DNA from 3 places in the Streptomyces sp. NPDC036813 genome. Region 1 is predicted to be linked to each of the others. Evidence: riboswitches for the same ligand, from Rfam matches in the RefSeq annotation. Region 1 holds a riboswitch; each other region holds the start of a gene.
The links. Region 1 has a riboswitch for S-adenosylmethionine ahead of thrC (threonine synthase). Riboswitches for the same ligand answer to the same signal wherever they lie in the genome.
Positions count from the first base shown of each region.

Region 2: linked by a shared signal. The riboswitch ahead of ACZ67Q_RS03555 (amino acid ABC transporter permease) and the one ahead of thrC (threonine synthase) in region 1 are both predicted to bind S-adenosylmethionine.
Region 3: linked by a shared signal. The riboswitch ahead of ACZ67Q_RS10530 (aminotransferase class V-fold PLP-dependent enzyme) and the one ahead of thrC (threonine synthase) in region 1 are both predicted to bind S-adenosylmethionine.

Region 1 covers NZ_JBVJPV010000011.1:174,548-180,510, reverse strand. Annotated here, with positions in the region: gene ACZ67Q_RS23350 (ABC transporter substrate-binding protein) at 1-770, shown strand, start outside; gene ACZ67Q_RS23345 (DUF3263 domain-containing protein) at 844-1,077, shown strand; gene otsB (trehalose-phosphatase) at 1,129-1,992, shown strand; gene ACZ67Q_RS23335 (alpha,alpha-trehalose-phosphate synthase (UDP-forming)) at 2,003-3,400, opposite strand; gene ACZ67Q_RS23330 (glucosyl-3-phosphoglycerate synthase) at 3,632-4,576, opposite strand; SAM riboswitch class I at 4,744-4,885, shown strand; gene thrC (threonine synthase) at 4,904-5,963, shown strand, end outside.
Region 2 covers NZ_JBVJPV010000001.1:814,882-820,844, reverse strand. Annotated here, with positions in the region: gene ACZ67Q_RS03560 (ABC transporter substrate-binding protein) at 1-239, opposite strand, end outside; gene ACZ67Q_RS03555 (amino acid ABC transporter permease) at 304-1,284, opposite strand; SAM riboswitch class IV at 1,659-1,767, opposite strand; gene ACZ67Q_RS03550 (glutathione S-transferase C-terminal domain-containing protein) at 1,806-2,687, opposite strand; gene ACZ67Q_RS03545 (putative leader peptide) at 3,008-3,124, opposite strand; gene ACZ67Q_RS03540 (hypothetical protein) at 3,400-4,116, shown strand; tRNA gene ACZ67Q_RS03535 (tRNA-Pro) at 4,186-4,259, opposite strand; gene ACZ67Q_RS03530 (SRPBCC family protein) at 4,351-4,983, opposite strand; gene ACZ67Q_RS03525 (ArsR/SmtB family transcription factor) at 4,980-5,342, opposite strand; gene ACZ67Q_RS03520 (hypothetical protein) at 5,430-5,948, opposite strand.
Region 3 covers NZ_JBVJPV010000004.1:108,943-114,905, reverse strand. Annotated here, with positions in the region: gene ACZ67Q_RS10535 (Lrp/AsnC family transcriptional regulator) at 1-139, shown strand, start outside; gene ACZ67Q_RS10530 (aminotransferase class V-fold PLP-dependent enzyme) at 176-1,552, opposite strand; SAM riboswitch class IV at 1,693-1,809, opposite strand; gene trpD (anthranilate phosphoribosyltransferase) at 1,885-2,949, opposite strand; gene qcrB (cytochrome bc1 complex cytochrome b subunit) at 3,890-5,527, opposite strand; gene qcrA (cytochrome bc1 complex Rieske iron-sulfur subunit) at 5,524-5,963, opposite strand, start outside.

The DNA.
Region 1 (5,963 bases):
CCAAGACGTGGGCCGAGCTGGCCGCCGACGCAGCGGTGCTCAAGGACAAGGGCGTGAAGTACCCCTACGCGCTGCCGCTCGGGCCGGAGGAGGCGCAGGCCGAGACCATGCAGTGGCTGCTCAGCGGCGGTGGCGGCTACGTCGACACCGTCGGCACCTACGGCATCGACTCCTCGCAGAACGTGCAGACCTTCACCTGGCTGAAGAACGAACTGGTCGGCAAGGACCTCACCGGGCCCGTCGCACCCGGTGAACTCAACCGCGCCGACGCCTTCACCGCCTTCGCCAACGGCGAGGTCGGCATGCTCAACGGGCATCCCTCACTGATGCAGATGGCCGCGAAGAAGGGCGTGAAGTTCGGCATGGTCACCATGCCGGGCGTGAACGGCCCCAGCCGGTCGGTGATGGGCGTGGCCGACTGGATGATGGCGTTCAAGAAGAACGGCCACCGCGAGCAGATCCGCGACTTCCTCGACTTCGTCTACAGCGAGAAGAACGTCCTCGACCTCTCCCGCACCTACGACCTGCTGCCCGTCACCACCTCCGCCTCCGCGGCGATGAACGGCTCCGGGCAGGACAAGGACATCCAGCCGTTCCTGGAGCAGCTGCCGCTCAGCGAGCTGTACCCGGTCGGCAAGACGTCCTGGGCTTTGGTCAGCGCCGACATCAAGAAGCGGATCGGGCAGACCGTCGACCCCACGGGCAGCGCCGTGTCCGTCCTCGGGCAGATCCAGTCGGCGGCGGTCGCGGCGGACAGCGCGCAGCCGTAGGCGTCCGGGGCCGTCGCCCGTGGCCCAGCCGCGGCCGGCGGCGTTGTCAGTGGCCGGCGGTACCGTTTCGGGCATGGATCAGGATCGGCTCGGGGCGCGCGAACAGGCGATCCTCGCGCTGGAGCGCCGGGGCTTTCCCGGCCCCGGCGCGAAGGAGCGCGCCATCCGTGAGGAGCTGGGCCTCGCCCCCGTCCGCTACTACCAGCTGCTCAACGCCCTGCTGGACGACACCCGCGCCCTCGCCCACGACCCGGTGACGGTGAACAGGCTCAGACGGATACGGGAAGCCCGCCGCGCCGAGCGGTGACGACACCGGTCTCCAGGTTCGGCGGGGGCCGTCCGGGGATAGGTTCGCGGTATGGGCAGCCATGACACGCAACCCCCGGACCTTCCCGAACCGGTGACCGCGCAGGGCCGCGAGGGCCTCGACGCAGTCCTCGCCCGCCCCGGCGGGGCGGTGATCGGCCTCGACTTCGACGGCACCCTCGCCCCCATCGTCGCCGACCCCGAACAGGCCCGCGCCCACCCGGACGCGGTACCGGCCCTCGCCCGACTCGCCCCCGAGGTCGCCTCGATCGCGGTGGTCACCGGCCGACCCGCGGGGGTCGCCGTACGGCACGGCGGTTTCGCGGGCGTGCCCGGCCTGGAGCGCCTCGTCGTCCTCGGCCACTACGGCGCCGAACGCTGGGAGGCCGCCACCGGTGAGCTGACCGCCCCGCCGCCCCATCCGGGCGTCGCGGCGGTGCGCGCCGAGCTGCCCGGGCTGCTGGACTCGGTCGGCGCCTGGCGGGGCACGTGGATCGAGGAGAAGGGCCGCGCGGTCGCCGTGCACACCCGCCGCGCCGAGGATCCGCAGGCCGCGTTCGAGGCGCTGCGCGAGCCGCTGGCGGACCTGGCGGCGCGGCACGGGCTGATCGTCGAACCCGGCCGCCTGGTCCTGGAGCTGCGCCCGCCCGGCGTCGACAAGGGGGTGGCACTGACGGAGTACGTCCGCGCGGTGGGCGCCGGGTCCGTCGTCTACGCCGGCGACGACCTGGGCGACCTGCCCGCCTTCGCGGCCGTCGACGCCCTGCGCGCCGAGGGCGTCCCGGGCCTGCTGGTGTGCAGCGGCAGCGCGGAGGTCACGGAGCTGTCGAAGCGGGCGGACGTGGTGGTCGACGGCCCGGAGGGAGTCGTACGCCTGCTGTCGGCGCTGGCGGACCGGGTGACCCGGCCCGCGTAGCCGCGCGGGGTCACCCCTGCAACGCCTCCAGCTGCTCCAGGAACCATTTGGCGGGCGGCAGCGCGGTCGCCGCTGCCGCCAGCCGCTTGGCCCGCTCGCCGCGCTCTCCCGCCGGCATGCTCAACGCCTCGTGCAGGGCGGCCGCCGTACCGGTCACGTCGTACGGATTGACCGCGATCGCGTCCTCGCCCAGCTCCTCGAACGCCCCGGCCTCCCGCGACAGCACCAGCGCGCACCCCTCGTCGGAGACCAGCGGCACCTCCTTGGCGACCAGGTTCATGCCGTCCCGGATCGGGTTGACCAGCGCCACGTCCGCGAGCCGGTACGCCGCGAGCGAGCGCGCGAAGTCGTCCTCGACGTGCAGCACGACCGGCGTCCAGCCGTCCGTGCCGTAGTCGGCGTTGATCTCCTCGGCCACCCGCTGCACCTCGGCCGTGTAGTCCCGGTAGACGGCGAGGTCCTGCCGGGACGGGTAGGCGAACGCCACGTGCACGACCCGCTCGCGCCACTCGGGGTGGTCCTCCAGCAGTTGCCGGTACGCCAGCAGGCCGCGCACGATGTTCTTCGACAGTTCGGTGCGGTCCACCCGGACGATCGCCTTGCGGCCGGCGCCGATCTGCTCCCGCAGCGCCGCCATCCGCTCGCCCACGTCCGTCCGGTGTGCCCGCTCGCGCAGGAAGTCGGCGTCCGCGCCGAGCCCGTGCACCCCGATCCGGGTGGTACCGAGCCCGCCCGCGAACTGCTCGCAGCACGCCGTGAAGGCGTCCGCCCAGCGCTGGGTGAGGAAGCCGAGCCGGTCCGCGCCCAGCATCCCGTCGAGCACCTGGCGCGCGATGTCGTCCGGCAGCATCCGGAAGTACTCCGGCGGCGCCCACGGCGTGTGCGAGAAGTGCCCGATGCGCAGGTCGGGGCGCAGCTCGCGGAGCATCCCCGGGACCAGGGTCAGGTGGTAGTCCTGCACGATCACCACGGCGCCCTCGGCGGCCTCCTCGGCCAGCGCCTCGGCGAACGCCCGGTTGTACGTCTCGTACGACGCCCACTGCCTGCGGAACTCCGCGTCGAAGACGGGCTCCAGGGGCGTCTGGTAGAGCATGTGGTGCACGAACCACAGCACCGAGTTGGCGATGCCGTTGTAGGCGTCGGCGTGCACCTCGGCCGGGATGTCCAGCATCCGCACGCCCTGCTCGCCCACCCCGCGCCGCACCGCCTCGCGGTCGCCGTCGGACAGCGCGGAGCACACCCACAGCGCGCCCGCCTCCGGTCCGATGGCCGACAGCCCGGACACCAGCCCGCCACCGCCCCGCTTGGCGGCGAGCGAGCCGTCGTCGCCCACCGAGTACGACACCGGGCCGCGGTTGGACGCGACCAGCACTCGAGCCCTCTGATCAGCAACGTGCGTGGAAGCCATACGCCTCAACCTAGCCCGCCCCGGAAAAACTCAAACGTATGGCCGGATCCGGTGGCCGGTCGTACACCATGAGCTCACGCGGCCCCTGCGCGACCGCTGGTGAAGATCCTGACAGCGCCGGTCCGGCGGCCGGGCCGGCTGACCGTCGCACCGCCGTCCGCCGAGGGCATCCGCCGCCTCGCCGTCCGCCGGGGGCGTCCGCCGCCTCGCCGTCCGCCGGGGGCGTGCGCCTCACGCCACCTTCCGCGCCGCGTACTCGGCGATCTCCATCATCGGGGGGCGTTCCTCCGTGTCCACGGAGTACGTGCGCGGCTCGAAGCCGTCCTCGCCCCGCTCGAACTGGGTCAGGGCCGGCCGGATCAGGTGGCCGCGGGCCAGCCGGAGCTGGGCGGTGCGGTAGATCGCCGCGGCCATCCGGCCGAGGGCCTGGCCGTCCTGGTGGCGGTGGATGCGCACACCGACGTCGACCTGGGCCAGGGCGTCAAGACCGACCAGGTGCAGCGCGTCGACCAGCATGCCCAGCTCCACGCCGTAGCCGACGGGGAAGGGCAGCTGTTCCAGCAGGGAGCGGCGGGCCGCGTACTCGCCGCCGAGCGGCTGGACGAAGCCGGCCAGCTGCGGCCAGTGCATGTTCAGCAGCGGGCGGGCCATCAGTTCGGTGACCCGCCCGCCCTGGCCCGCGGCGCCGGCCAGCGGGCGGTCGTACATCGCCTTGACCAGCTGCACCTCGGGGTCGGTGAGGAGCGGGCCGACGATGCCCGTGACGAAGTCGGAGGAGAACTCCTTCAGATCCGCGTCCACGAAACAGACGATGTCGCCGCTCGTGACCAGCAGGGAGCGCCACAGCACCTCGCCCTTGCCGGGGACGGCGGGTATGCGCGGCAGGATCTCGTCGCGGTGGACGACCCGGGCGCCCGCCGCCGCGGCCACCTCGGCGGTACGGTCGGTGGAGCCCGAGTCGACCACGACCACCTCGTCGACCAGCGGGACCTGCTGCATGAGGTCGTGCCGGACGATCGCGACGATGTCGCCGACCGTCTCCTCCTCGTTGAGGGCGGGCAGCACGACGGAGACCGTCTGCCCCGTGGCGCGCTTGGCGGCCAGGACCTGGTGCAGCGGTCGATCGGTCACGGACCAGGAGCGGGTGGTCAGCCAGCGCTCGACTTCTTCAAGCACGGTCTGCGGCTCCTCACTGTCGTGATCACACCGGCTCGCACCGGGTGAAGGGTGATCCATCTCGCGGTTCGGACGACTATCTCAACTGTCCTGGCCTTCGGTTACAGTCTTGAACAACGCTGATGACCATCGCATGTCGGGGGTCGGCCGCGTTCACAACCGAATACCGCTCATCCAGAGGGGCAGAGGGACACGGCCCGGTGAAGCCCCGGCAACCACCCTGACTCCGGACTCGTTCAGGCGAGGCTCCCGGCCGGGGAAGGTGCCAATTCCGTCTCACGGCGAGATGCGTCGTGAGGAAGATGAGGAGAAAGGGCCTCGCCTCACATGGCTGCGCAGACAGTTACCAGCACCTCCACCGTCGACCTCGGTCCCGCCGCGGCCCTGAGCTGCCGCGAATGCGGTCACCGCGTCCCGCTGGGCCCGGTCTTCGCGTGCGAGGAATGTTTCGGCCCGCTCGAGATCGCCTATGACTTCTCGGCCTACGACACCGAGGAACTCCGCAAGCGCATCGAGGCGGGACCCGCGAACATCTGGCGCTACGCACCACTGCTGCCCGTCCCCGCGGACGTGGCCGACAAGCCGAACATCAACCCGGGCTGGACCAAGCTCGTCAAGGCCGACCACCTCGCCGCCGAGCTCGGCGTGACCGGCGGTCTGTACGTCAAGGACGACTCCGGCAACCCGACCCACTCCTTCAAGGACCGCGTCGTCGCGCAGGCCCTGGAGGCGGCGCGCGCCTTCGGCTTCACCACCCTGTCCTGCTCCTCCACCGGCAACCTGGCCGGCGCCGTCGGCGCCGCCGCCGCACGGGCCGGCTTCCGCTCCTGCGTGTTCATCCCGCACGACCTGGAGCAGGGCAAGATCGTCATGGCCGCGATCTACGGCGGCGACCTCGTCGGCATCGAGGGCAACTACGACGACGTGAACCGCTTCTGCTCCGAGCTGATCGGCGACCCGGCCGGCGAGGGCTGGGGCTTCGTCAACGTCAACCTGCGGCCGTACTACGCCGAGGGCTCCAAGACCCTGGCGTACGAGATCTGCGAGCAGCTCGGCTGGCAGCTGCCCGACCAGCTCGTCATCCCGATCGCCTCCGGCTCGCAGCTCACCAAGGTCGACAAGGGCCTGCAGGAGCTGATCAAGCTCGGCCTGGTCGAGGACAAGCCGTACAAGATCTTCGGTGCGCAGGCCGAGGGCTGCTCGCCGGTGTCCACGGCCTTCAAGGCCGGGCACGACGTGGTGCGCCCGCAGAAGCCGAACACCATCGCCAAGTCGCTGGCGATCGGCAACCCGGCCGACGGCCCGTACGTCCTGGACATCGCGCGCCGCACGGGCGGCGCGGTGGAGGACGTCACCGACGAGCAGGTCGTCGACGCGATCAAGCTGC
Region 2 (5,963 bases), on a different contig from region 1:
CGCTTTCTGATCTCGGCAGGCACCTCGGCGCTGAGGGACTTCACCTCGCTCACCTTCACAGCGGCCTCCTGGGCGGCGCCGTTGGACAGCCGTCCCACGGTCACCGTCCCGGCGGTGTCGGCCGTGGTCGCGGCCTCGCTGTCCCCGCCGCAGGCGGCGAGGGAACCGGCGAGGAGCGCGGCGGCCGTGGCGGCGGTGAGGCCGCGCAGCAGGTGACGTCGGGTGCTGTGGGTGGTCATGGCTGTCCTTGTCGCTGGGTGAACGGGGTGAACGGGTGAGCGGAGGGAGACGACGGCAGGCCTGTCATAGGGCGGCCTCGCGGCGGGCGCGGGCCCGCAGGCCGGTGAGACCTGCGCGCAGGCGCTGCAGCGGGGTCGGCGGCAGGGAGCGGGCGGCGCCACGGGCGTAGTGGCGTTCGACGTAGAACTGCACGACGGAGATCGCGCTGGTGAGCAGCAGGTACCAGACGGTGACGACCAGCAGCAGCGGCACGATGTCGCCGGGGTAGGTGGAACCCATGGTCTGCGCGGCGCCGAACAGGTCGAGCAGGGAGACGTAGAAGACCAGCGAGGTGCTCTTGACGAGGCCGATCAGCTGGTTGACGTAGTTCGGGATGATGGAGCGCAGCGCCTGCGGCAGCGTGATCCGGGTGAACTGGCGGCTCCTGGGCAGGCCGAGGGCCGCCGCCGCGTCGTGCTGGCCCTGGTCGACGGAGAGGATGCCGCCGCGCACCACCTCGGCGGCGTAGGCGGCCTCGTTGAGGCTGAGGCCGACGACAGCGACGACCATGTCGGTGGCCAGCCGCGACTCGTCGAACGTGAGGAAGGCCGGCCCGAAGGGGACGCCGAGACTGAGGGTCTTGTACAGGGCGGAGAAGTTGTACAGGAACAGCAGGACGACGATGAGCGGGATGGACCGCAGCGCCCAGACGTACGTCCAGCTGACCAGGCGCAGCACCGGGCTGCGGGACAGCCGGGCGAGCGCCAGCAAGATCCCGCCGAGGAGGCCGAGGACCGCGCTGTAGGCGGTGACCTCCAGGGTGATGAGGAGGCCGTCGAGGATGGTGGGACGGGAGAACCAGTAGCCGAAGCGGTCCCACTGGTAGAAGCTGTTGGTGGCCAGTCCGTGCACGAACTGCGCGAGCAGGACGAGCACGACGGCCGTGGCGACCCAGCGCCCGGGATGCCGCAACGGCACGACACGGGGCGGGTGTTGCTTCTCCGGCACTGTGTCGGTGGCCGGTGGTTCGGCGAGGGAGACGGCGACGCCTTGGGGTTGGCTCATGGAGGGCTCCGGCGGGGAGTCGGCGCCCCTCGGCCGCGGCGGGCCGCGCGCGCCCGCGTCCGGGCAGCGCGGGGCGGCTGCCGGGCGGACGGGGCGGGGCGCGGGAAAACGCACGGGACCGGGGGCTCGGGCGGGCGACGGCACGCCGCGGGTGCGGGGTGCGGCGAAGGAGCGCGGGGCGGACGGCTGAGAGGTCAGCCCCGGCAGCGGGCTCGGCCCGGTGCGGTACACAGTGCGCTGTTGACGCGCAGGAGATCGACGGCACGGTCGGCGACCAGCGGGTTCGCATACGGCCGCACGCAGCCCACGGCGCGGCGGGCCGCCGTGCTGGGAGCTGCGTGCATCACGTCACCGTCACTGTTCCGGCCCCACGGGCCTCGCGCTTACCGAACGTCATCCGGTCCGGTCGTCACCTGGGGCACCCCACCGCGGAGCGAGGGTTGCCGGTCAGCGAGCCAGGGCTTGTCGCTGACGCTCATGACCGTTCTGGGCCGTAATTAAGACAGCTGCCCGAACAGCTGTCAACGGCCGTCCGCCTGCTGGGACCTGGCGTGAGAGGCCCAGTCGAGGATCTGTACGGCGGAACCGGCGGCCTCCAGTCCGCGGCAACGGGCGTGGTGGCGGCGGGCGATGCCGTCGAGGTCGAGGTGGGCGCCGAAGGCCGGGTGGGCGGCCAGGCGGCGGGCGTGGGACCACAGGGCGGCGTGAGCGGCGACGCGCTGCACGGCGGCGGCGTCCAGGTGATGCCGGTGCACGGTGTCGAGTTGCACCAGCGTGACCCACAACTCGATGTCGGCCGCGGTGAGTCGGTCGCCGAGGAGATACCTCTGGCCGCTCAGCAGCCGCTCGGCGTCGTCCAGCGCGGTCAGCAGGGTGCGCAGGGCGGCCGCCCGCTCGGCGGGGTCGGCGGCGGCCGATCCGGCGCGCTGGGCCGCCTCTTCGATGCCGTCGGCGCACAGCCGCTCCACGGCCTCGATCCCGGCGGCGTCGGCGCGAGGGTAGAGCGAGGGGTGGCCGGAGGCGAAGTGCCGGTCGAGGTCGCGCATGATGTCGCGGGCGTGCGTGCTGACGATCCGCCCGGACCAGTCGTCGCTGAGCACGGGGGCGAGGGCGGGGCCCGGGTAGCGGTGGGCGCTGGCCTCGTACAGCGGGCGCAGCGTGACGTGACCGCCGTCGGGGCAGTCCGGGACGGCGGGCAGGAAGGTGACCGGACAGCTCTCGTCGAGCCCGAGCAGGCTGTGCGTGACGGCGATGCGCAGCCCGTCGGGACTGGCGGTCGACACGTGCAGCCGGTAGCGGCGGGGCACGGCGTAGTGCCCACTGCGCGCGTCCCGCCCGATCCGCCCCCGGAAGGCGGACGCGGACGACACGGAGGAATGGGCGGCGAGCGGTGCGATGGACATGGGTCTCCCGGGGATCGGGCGCGCGGAAGCGCGCGGGGGTGCGAGGGCGGACGGCCCCCGTGGGGCGACGGTGACCTTTGCGGCCACTCGGGTGGCTCCGTGAACGGCGACGCGGAGGGCAGAGGTGCTGCCGACGGCCCGGCGGGAGGGCACCGTACGAACGGCCGCGAGCCGGGCGTGTGTCGGCCTCCGGCGGGCGGACCGCACGAACAGCCGCGTGCCCGGGGCGTGCCGGCCGCCGCCGGTGCGCGGCACGCGAAGGCGCGGGGCCGAGCCCGGGCTCAGGCCCTGACCTCAGGCCCTGACCTCAGGCCCTGGGCTCAGGCGGCGGGACCGATGGCGCTGCAGACGCGCAGCAGGTCGATGTGACGGCGGGAGGTGAGCAGGGGCGACCGGCTCGCTCGGGCGTGGGCCGGGAGCGGTGCGCGAGTCCTCATGCCATTCCCTACCTGTTCACTAGGATTCCCTGTTCTGGAGTGTCGATCGGTCACGGTTCACCGTCAAGGGGGCGTCCACTGGTTGGTCGGACCCGGACGCGCCGGACGCGCTCTCCGTCCCTGTCACCCGTCACATGATCCGCGCCCCGTGACGGCATTGTCCGGAGTCCGTGACACAGCACGTTCCGGGGGTGCGGCGTGAGCTGAGGCGCTGTTACGTTCCCGGCCTGTGTGCGGCCGACGCGGCCGCCCGTGACCAGGGGGGACATCCCGACATGACCGTTCATCGCCTCAGACCCGCCGTCATCGCGCTCGCCGCCGCCGGGCTGGCCGCAGCGCTGACCGCCTGTCAGGGGGGCCACTCCCCCGCCGGAGCCGAGGGTCAGCCGAGCGCCGCCGCCACGGCGAGCCAGGCGTCCGGCACGTCCGGCGGCGGCAACGGCGGGGCGGCCTCGGGCGCCGGGGGGACCGGAGCCGCTGGTTCCACGGCGGGGGCCGCAGGGTCGGGGGGTGCCGGTTCCACCGCGACCGCGTCGCCGGGTGCGGCCGGTGCCGGAGCGTCCAAGGCCAAGCCCGCCTCCAAGGCCTCCGGCCCGGCGAAGAGCACGGCACCGGCCGCCGACTGCGCCGACAAGGCGCCGGACCCGGACCATGTCGACCCCGACGAGATCGCCGTGTACCGCGTCGAGGAACTCCCCGCGAGCACCGGGAAGGTGAACCTCGTCATTCAGCACGGGGCGTGGGGTTGCCCCGGCAAGGACTCCGACGGGACGCCGTTCGTCGTGACCGGCGAGGACAGCCGCTGGGCCCTCGACCAGGCCGCGTACGTCACCGCCACCAACCCCGTCGTCGCCGGCAGCGGGAACCAGCGCATCGGTGTGCAGGAGCTCGTCGACTGGATCAAGGCGCACCCCGACTCCGGCCTGGTGTTCAAGTACGCGACCGGTGACGACGGCGCCATCCACAGCCTGGAGCAGGTCTACATGCCGTGAAACAGTCGAGGGCCGGTTGCGGACTCCTCCGCAACCGGCCCGACCCGCGACCATGGAGCTGTGCTCCCGTCGGGACGACAGGATTTGAACCTGCGACCCCTTGACCCCCAGTCAAGTGCGCTACCAAGCTGCGCCACGTCCCGGTGCGTCGCACGCGGTGGACCGCGTGATCACGCAGGTAAACCCTACCCCACCCGCGCGGGTGCTCCCGCCGGGCAGGGGCGGGCGCAGCCGTCAGCCGGCGCCCGTGTACGCCGCCGTCGTACGGTCGGCGGCCTCGCGGGCCCGGCGCTCGTCCTCGCCGCTCGCCACGTTCGCGGCGTACCAGGCCTCGCTGCTCTCGGTGGAGAAGCGGCGGCCCTCCTCGGACGTCATCCACGCCATGCCCTCGGCCGGGTCGACGCTCTCGCCGGTCCGCAGGTGCACGGTGAGGCCGACGAGCATCCCGTCCCAGCCGACGCCGACCGCGCCGGGCCCGAACTCGGCCCACTTGGTGTCGTCGACGTGGGCGATGTGGTCCAGCTCGAAGCGGGTCCGCCCCTCCCCCTCCGGCGTCAGCCGCAGCTCGATCCAGCTGACCTCGCCGCCGTACTCCCAGGTCGCGGTGAAGCCCTTGGGTGCCTCGCAGCGCTCGATCGTGCCGCCGGCCTGGCCCTGCAGCTGGAAGCGGCCGCCCTCGCGCAGGTCGCCCTCCACCGGCAGGAACCAGCGGGGGATGCGCTCGGGGTTGGTGCACGCGTCCCAGAGGTCGTCGAGCGGGACGTCGTAGGTGCGGCTCACGGTCACCACGCGGGCCTCGCCCGCCTTGAAGTCGCGGCGGCCGACCGTGCGGCGCACGCTGCTGATCTGGTGGGTCACGTCGATCACGGGGTGCTCCTCGGGTTTTCGTCGGTGCCGCTCAGCCGGCGCTCGCGGCGGCCGCGGGCGAGTTCGGTGGCCAGGGCGTCCAGGTGCGGGGTCCAGAAGCGCCGGAAGCGGTCCAGCCAGGCGTCGATGTCCCGCAGGGGCTCCGAGTCGACGGCGTACAGCCGCCGGGCACCCTCGGCGCGGACCGTCGCGAAGCCGCTCTCCCGCAACACCTTCAGGTGCTGGGAGACGCCGGGCTGCGATATCCCGAACTCCGCCCGGACGACGTCGGCGACCGCCCCGGCGGTCATCTCACCCTCGGCCAGCAGCTCCAGTATCCGGCGGCGCACGGGGTCGGCGAGGACGTCGAAGGCGTGCATGCGGCAATGCTATCAGCTTCTACTTATATAATTGCAGAATGATAGGAGGCCCCAGGGCCTCGCGCTCTGGGGCACCACGGCGCACCGTCACTTGATGACCGCGTTCGCCACGACCACCACGAATCCCAGCAGTGCGTCCACCGCGCCGATGGTGATCGACTTGGGCCAACCGCGGTGCGATTGGCGGGCGGTGACCAGGCCGAGGGTGAACAGGAGGGCGATGTTCAGGGCGAACGCCGGGTACTCGACGTTGTCCGGGGGCCACCAGCCCCAGCCCCCGCCGGCGAGGACCAGGACCGTCGGCAGGACGGCGGCGACCAGGGGCCACTCGTCGGCGAGGGCGCGCAGGGCGTCCCAGCGGCGGTGCGGGCCGCGCTCGGCGATGTAGTGGGCGTAGCCGTGGGCCAGCGCGGACGCCAGCGCGGTGACCACCAGCCACAGGGCGTCGTAGCGGCGGCTGTGCGCGGAGGAGTGTCCGTACTGGGTGAGGGCCGCGACCATGGAGCTGGCCAGGACGGCGCCGTAGACGCCGCCGAAGAGGACCATCTCCCGGGCGTCGTGGTGGCCCGGCGCGGAGGCCGTGGGCGGGGAGTCGGAGTCGGCCATGCCCTCACGATCACC
Region 3 (5,963 bases), on a different contig from region 1:
GCACGAGGACCTCGCGGAGGTCATTCCGGGGCGGATCAGCAAGATCCCCGGCGTGGAGGGCACGGACACGCACGTCGCTTTTCGCACGTACTCCCAGCACGACCTGGAGGCGGCGTTCGCCATCGGTCTGGACTCCTGACCGGGCGCACACCGCCTCACCGGGCGCTACGGCACCTCAGACCGCCGGCACGCAGCGGCCGTCCTCCGTCCGGTACGTCCACTGGGCGCCCTGGGTGACCAGTTCCCGCACCGCCGTGACGAAGCGCTCGACGTGCTCGTCGGGCGTGCCCGCGCCGAAGCTCACACGGATGGCGTTGAGGGACTTCTCGCCGGGGGCCGCCTCGGGGGCGCCGCACTCGCCCTGGGTCTGGGGGTCGCTGCCGAGCAGGGTGCGCACCAAGGGGTGGGCGCAGAAGAGGCCGTCGCGGACGCCGATGCCGTACTCGGCGGACAGGGCCGCGGCGAAGTGGGAGCTGTTCCAGCCCTCGACGACGAACGAGATCACACCGACCCGGGGGGCGTCGTCGCCGAAGAGGGAGAGGATCCGCACCTCCGGCACGTCGGCCAGGCCCTCGCGGACCGTGGCGATCAGGTGCTGCTCGCGCGCGACCAGGGTGTCCCAGCCGGCCTCGGTCAGCGCCTTGCAGGCGGAGGCGATGGAGTAGGCGCCGATCACGTTCGGGGAGCCGGCCTCATGACGGGCGGCGCTGTCGTGCCACTCCACGTCCACTCCCCCGTCCTCGCGCCGGGCGACCTTGCGGCTGGCACCGCCGCCCGCGAGGTAGGGGTCGGCGGCCTGGAGCCAGTCGGCGCGCCCGGCGAGGACGCCGGAGCCGAAGGGGGCGTACAGCTTGTGGCCGGAGAAGGCGACCCAGTCGACGTCGAGGTCGCGCACGCTCACCGGGTGGTGCGGCGCCAGCTGGGCGGCGTCCAGGACGATCCGCGCACCGTGGGCGTGCGCGGCGGCCGCCAGCTCGCGCACCGGCCACAGCTCGCCGGTGACGTTGGAGGCACCGGTGACGCAGACCAGGGCCGGGCCGTGGCCCCCTTCGATCGACTCGGTGCGGCCGGCGAGGGCGCGCTCCAGGGTCTCGACGGCCTGCTGCGGGGTGCGCGGGGCGTTGAGGTAGGTGACCTTGGCGTGCTGCCAGGGCAGCAGCGAGGCGTGGTGCTCGGTCTCGAAGACGAAGACCTGGCAGTCGGCCGGGATCGCCCGGGCCAGCAGGTTGAGCGAGTCCGTGGTGGAGCGGGTGAAGACGACCTGGTCGCCCTCGCGGCAGCCGAGGAACTCCGCGACCGTGTTCCGGGCGTTCTCGAACAGGTCGGTGGACAGCTGGGAGAGGTAGCCGGCACCGCGGTGCACGCTGCCGTAGTACGGCGCGTACGCGGCCACGTCGTCCCAGACCCGCTGCAGGGCGGGGGCGCTGGCGGCGTAGTCGAGGGCGGCGTAGGTGACCTCGCCGCCGGTGACGAGCGGGACGGTGACATCCCGGCCCAGAACGGGCAGCGGGGCACAAACGGAACGGTCGGAGGCAGCGGTGGAGACAGACATGGCGGAACTCCCGTGAGGACGCGCGAGAAGGCGCGGGAAAGATACGAAGAAGGGTGTGCGGAGGCGGGGCTCGGCGGCCCTATCGCATTCGCTTGCTCACGGAAGACTCCTCGACGACCAGGACCCCTGGGTTCGCGAGGGGTCCGCGCTTGCCGCAGACCTTGCTGACTGCGGCCTGGTCTTCACCCGGGGCACCCCGCCACGGACGGAGGGTTGCCGGACAGTCGGCCGGGGCCTCATGACTGTCACTCATGACCTGGTCAAGGAACGTAACGGAAGTGATCGGCGTCCCGCAACCCGAGTCCGGATCGCGGGACGCGTCTCAGTCGACGCTAGGAGTTGCTGGCCGCCACCCAGCGCTCCAGCGTGCGCTTGGCCGACCCGGAGTCGATGGAGTGGGCCGCCTTCGCCATGGCGGTGCGGATCTGTTCCGTCAGGGGTGCGTCGGTCGGCGCCAGGGCGACCAGCGCGGCCGCCGAGTTGAGCACGACGGCGTCCCGGACGGGGCCCTGCTCGCCGTCCAGCAGGCGCCGGGCCACCTCGGCGTTGTAGGACGCGTCGGCGCCGCGCAGGGCCTCCACGGGGGCAAGGTCGATGCCGACCTCCCGCGGGTCGAAGGTCTCCTCGGTGACCTTGCCGTCGCGGACGATCCAGACCCGGGACGTGGCGGTGATCGTCAGCTCGTCCAGGCCGTCGTCGCCCCGGAAGACCAGGGAGGAGTTGCCGCGCTCCGCGAAGACGCCGGCCACGATGGGCGCCATCTTCGCGTCGGCGACGCCGACGGCCTGCGCCCGCACCTTCGCCGGGTTGGTCAGCGGACCCAGCACGTTGAAGGTGGTGCGGATGCCCAACTGGCCGCGGGCGGCGGCCACATGACGCAGCGCCGGGTGGAACTTCACCGCGAAGCAGAAGGTGATGCCCGCCTCCTCGGCCACCTGGGGCACCCGGTGCAGCGGCAGGTTGAGATTGACGCCGAGCTTCTCCAGCACGTCCGAGGCGCCGGAGGCCGAGGACGCGGCACGGTTGCCGTGCTTGACGACCTTCGCGCCCGTGCCGGCCACGACGATCGAGGACATCGTGGAGATGTTCACCGTCTTCGCGCCGTCGCCGCCGGTGCCGACGATGTCGACGGTCGGACCGGGCACCTCGATGACGTTGGCGTGGTCGTACATCGCCCGGACGAGACCGGTGATCTCCTCGACCGTCTCGCCCTTGGCCCGCAGCGCGACCGCGAATCCGGCGATCTGCGCGTCGGTGGCCTCGCCGCGCATGATCTGGTCCATCGCCCAGGCGGTGTCCTCGGCGCTCTGGTCACGGCCCTCCAGCAGGCCGTTCAGCACGCGGGGCCAGGAACGGCCCGCCGCGGTGTCGCCTCCAGCGGGGGTCACAGCGCTCATCAGCCGCTCCTGGTCGTCTCACACATCGAATGACACCTCCACCCTATCCAGCCCCGGCCACGGCGAAGGGCCCCGTCCGAACCCCGGACGGGGCCTGCACCACGGGCGCAAAACGGCCGTCGCCCCCTTCGCTGCGAACCCACGGCCGACCCCACTACGTCACCGCCCCCTCTGTCCCGGCCAGGCCCCTCTGTCCCGGCCCGGCACCTCGAAGCCGGACCGGGCAAGGCAACCCGCCGGGCAAGCGAGGCCCCGGCAGAGCAACCTGCCGGGCAGGCGACCCCCGGGCGGGGCCACCCGCCGGGCACGGCGCCCCCCGGGCAGGGCTACCCCCCGGGCACGGCGCCCCCCGGGCACGGCGAAGGGCCCCGTCCGAACCCCGGACGGGGCCTGCACCACGGGCGCAAAATGGCCGTCGCCCCCCTCGCTGCGAACCCACGGCCGACCCCACTACGTCACCGCCCCCTCTGTCCCGGCCCGGCACCTCGAAGCCGGACCGGGCAAGGCAACCCGCCGGGCAAGCGAGGCCCCGGCAGAGCAACCCGCCGGGCACGGTGACCCCCTGGGCAGGGCTAACCGCCAGGCACGGCTACTGGCCGGGCACGGCGACCCCCGGGCACGGCGAAGGGCCCCGTCCCATCACCGGACGGGGCCTGCACCACGGGCGGCAGGACGGGCCGACGCCCCCTCGCCCCGAACCCGCGACCGACCCCACTACGTCACCGGCCCCCTCATCCCGGCCCGACACCTCGAAGCCCGACCGGGCAAGGCGACCCGCCGGGCACGGCGGCCCCCGGGCAGGGCTGCTCGCCGGGCACGGCGACCCGCCGGGTAGGCGACCTCCGGACAGGCAACCCGGCACGGCGGCCCCGGGCACGGCGAAGGGCCCCGTCCGAACACCGGACGGGGCCCTTCGACCGTGGCGTGGCTGACGCAGCGATCAGTGGTGGCCGTGGCCGCTCGTGATCTCCCTGTACTCCTCGGCGGTCGGCTTCGGAATCTGCGACTCCTCACCGAAGTACGCCTCGCTGAGCTTGGCGCGCAGCTTCTCGCCGCCCTTCAGCTTGCGCTCGACACCGTTCTCGTCGACCGTGGGGCCGATCTCGAGCGGCTGGTACTGCTCGTGCGCTGTGAGGGTGTGCAGCGCCTCCTGGCTGAGGGGCTCGTGGACCTCGATGAACTCACCGTGCGGCAGGCGCTTGATGGTGCCGGTCTCGCGACCGTGCAGCACCTTCTCCTTGTCCCGGCGCTGCAGGCCGAGGCAGATCCGCTTGGTGATCAGGAACGCGAGGACCGGTCCGACGAAGACGAAGATCCGCACGAACCAGGTGACCGCGTTGATCGACAGGTGGAAGTGCGTGGCCCACAGGTCGTTGCCGCCACCGATCAGCAGGGTCAGGTACACCGTCATCCAGGCGACGCCGAGACCCGTACGCGTCGGGGCGTTGCGCGGGCGGTCCAGGATGTGGTGCTCGCGCTTGTCACCGGTGACCCAGGCCTCGATGAACGGGTAGACCGCGATCGCCACCAGGACCAGCGGGAAGATCACCAGCGGGATGAACACACCGAGGACCAGCGTGTGACCCCAGAAGTTGATCTCCCAGCCCGGCATGAAGCGGATCAGACCCTCGGAGAAGCCCATGTACCAGTCGGGCTGGGCGCCCGTGGACACCTGGTCCGGCCGGTAGGGGCCCATGGCCCAGATCGGGTTGATCTGCGCGACCGCGGAGATGACCGCGATGACACCGAAGACCAGGAAGAAGAAGCCGCCCGCCTTCGCCATGTACACCGGAAGCAGCGGCATGCCGACGACGTTCTTGTTCGTCTTGCCGGGACCCGCGAACTGGGTGTGCTTGTGGTAGAAGACCAGGATCAGGTGGGCCACCATCAGGCCCAGCATGATGCCCGGCAGCAGCAGGATGTGGATCGAGTAGAAGCGGGCCACGAAGTCGCCGCCCGGGAACTCGCCGCCGAAGAGGAAGAACGACAGGTACGTGCCGACGATCGGCACGGACAGGATCGCGCCCTCCATGAAGCGGACACCGGTGCCGGAGAGCAGGTCGTCCGGGAGCGAGTAACCGGTGAAGCCGGTGAACATGCCCAGGACGAACAGCAGGAAGCCGAACAGCCAGTTGACCTCACGCGGCTTGCGGAACGCGCCCGTGAAGAACACGCGCATCATGTGCACGAACATGCCCGCGAGGAAGATCAGCGCGGCCCAGTGGTGGATCTGCCGGATCAGCAGACCACCGCGCACGTCGAAGGAGATGTGCAGGGTCGACCTGAACGCCTCGGACATCATCTGTCCCTGCAACGGGACATACGTGCCGTGGTACTCGACCTCGTTCATCGACGGGTGGAAGAACAGCGTCAGATAGACACCCGTCAGAATGATGATGAGGAAGCTGTACATGCACACTTCGCCCAACATGAACGACCAGTGGTCGGGGAAGATCTTGCGCATGTTCGACTTGGCGAGGGAGTAGATCCCCAGCCGGCCGTCGGCCCAGTCGGCGACGCGCTCGCCGGCCGGTGCCTTCCCGCGAGAGCGGGGTGCTTCGTTCGCTGCAGTACTCATCCGCGCTCCCAGAAAGCAGGACCGACGGGCTCTTCGAAGTCGCCGAGCGCCTCGAGGTAGCCCTCGTCGTTCACACCGATGCGCAGCTGCGGCAGGGCGTGACCAGCGGGACCGAAGATCACACGGGCACCGTCGGACAGGTCGAAGGTGGACTGGTGGCAGGGGCACAGCACGTGGTGCGTCTGCTGCTCGTACAGCGAGATCGGGCAACCGACGTGGGTGCAGATCTTGGAGTACGCCACGATGCCGTCGTGCGACCACTCCAGCTCACGCTTGTCCTTGATGTTCTCCGGCTGGAGCCGGACGATCATCAGGGCCGCCTTGGCGATCTCGGTCTGGAAGTCCTCGTCGTGCTCCTCCAGGCCCTCGGGCTTGGCGAAGGTGAGCGAACCGACCGCGACGTCCTCGGGACGCAGCGGCTCGTTCGTGTTCACGT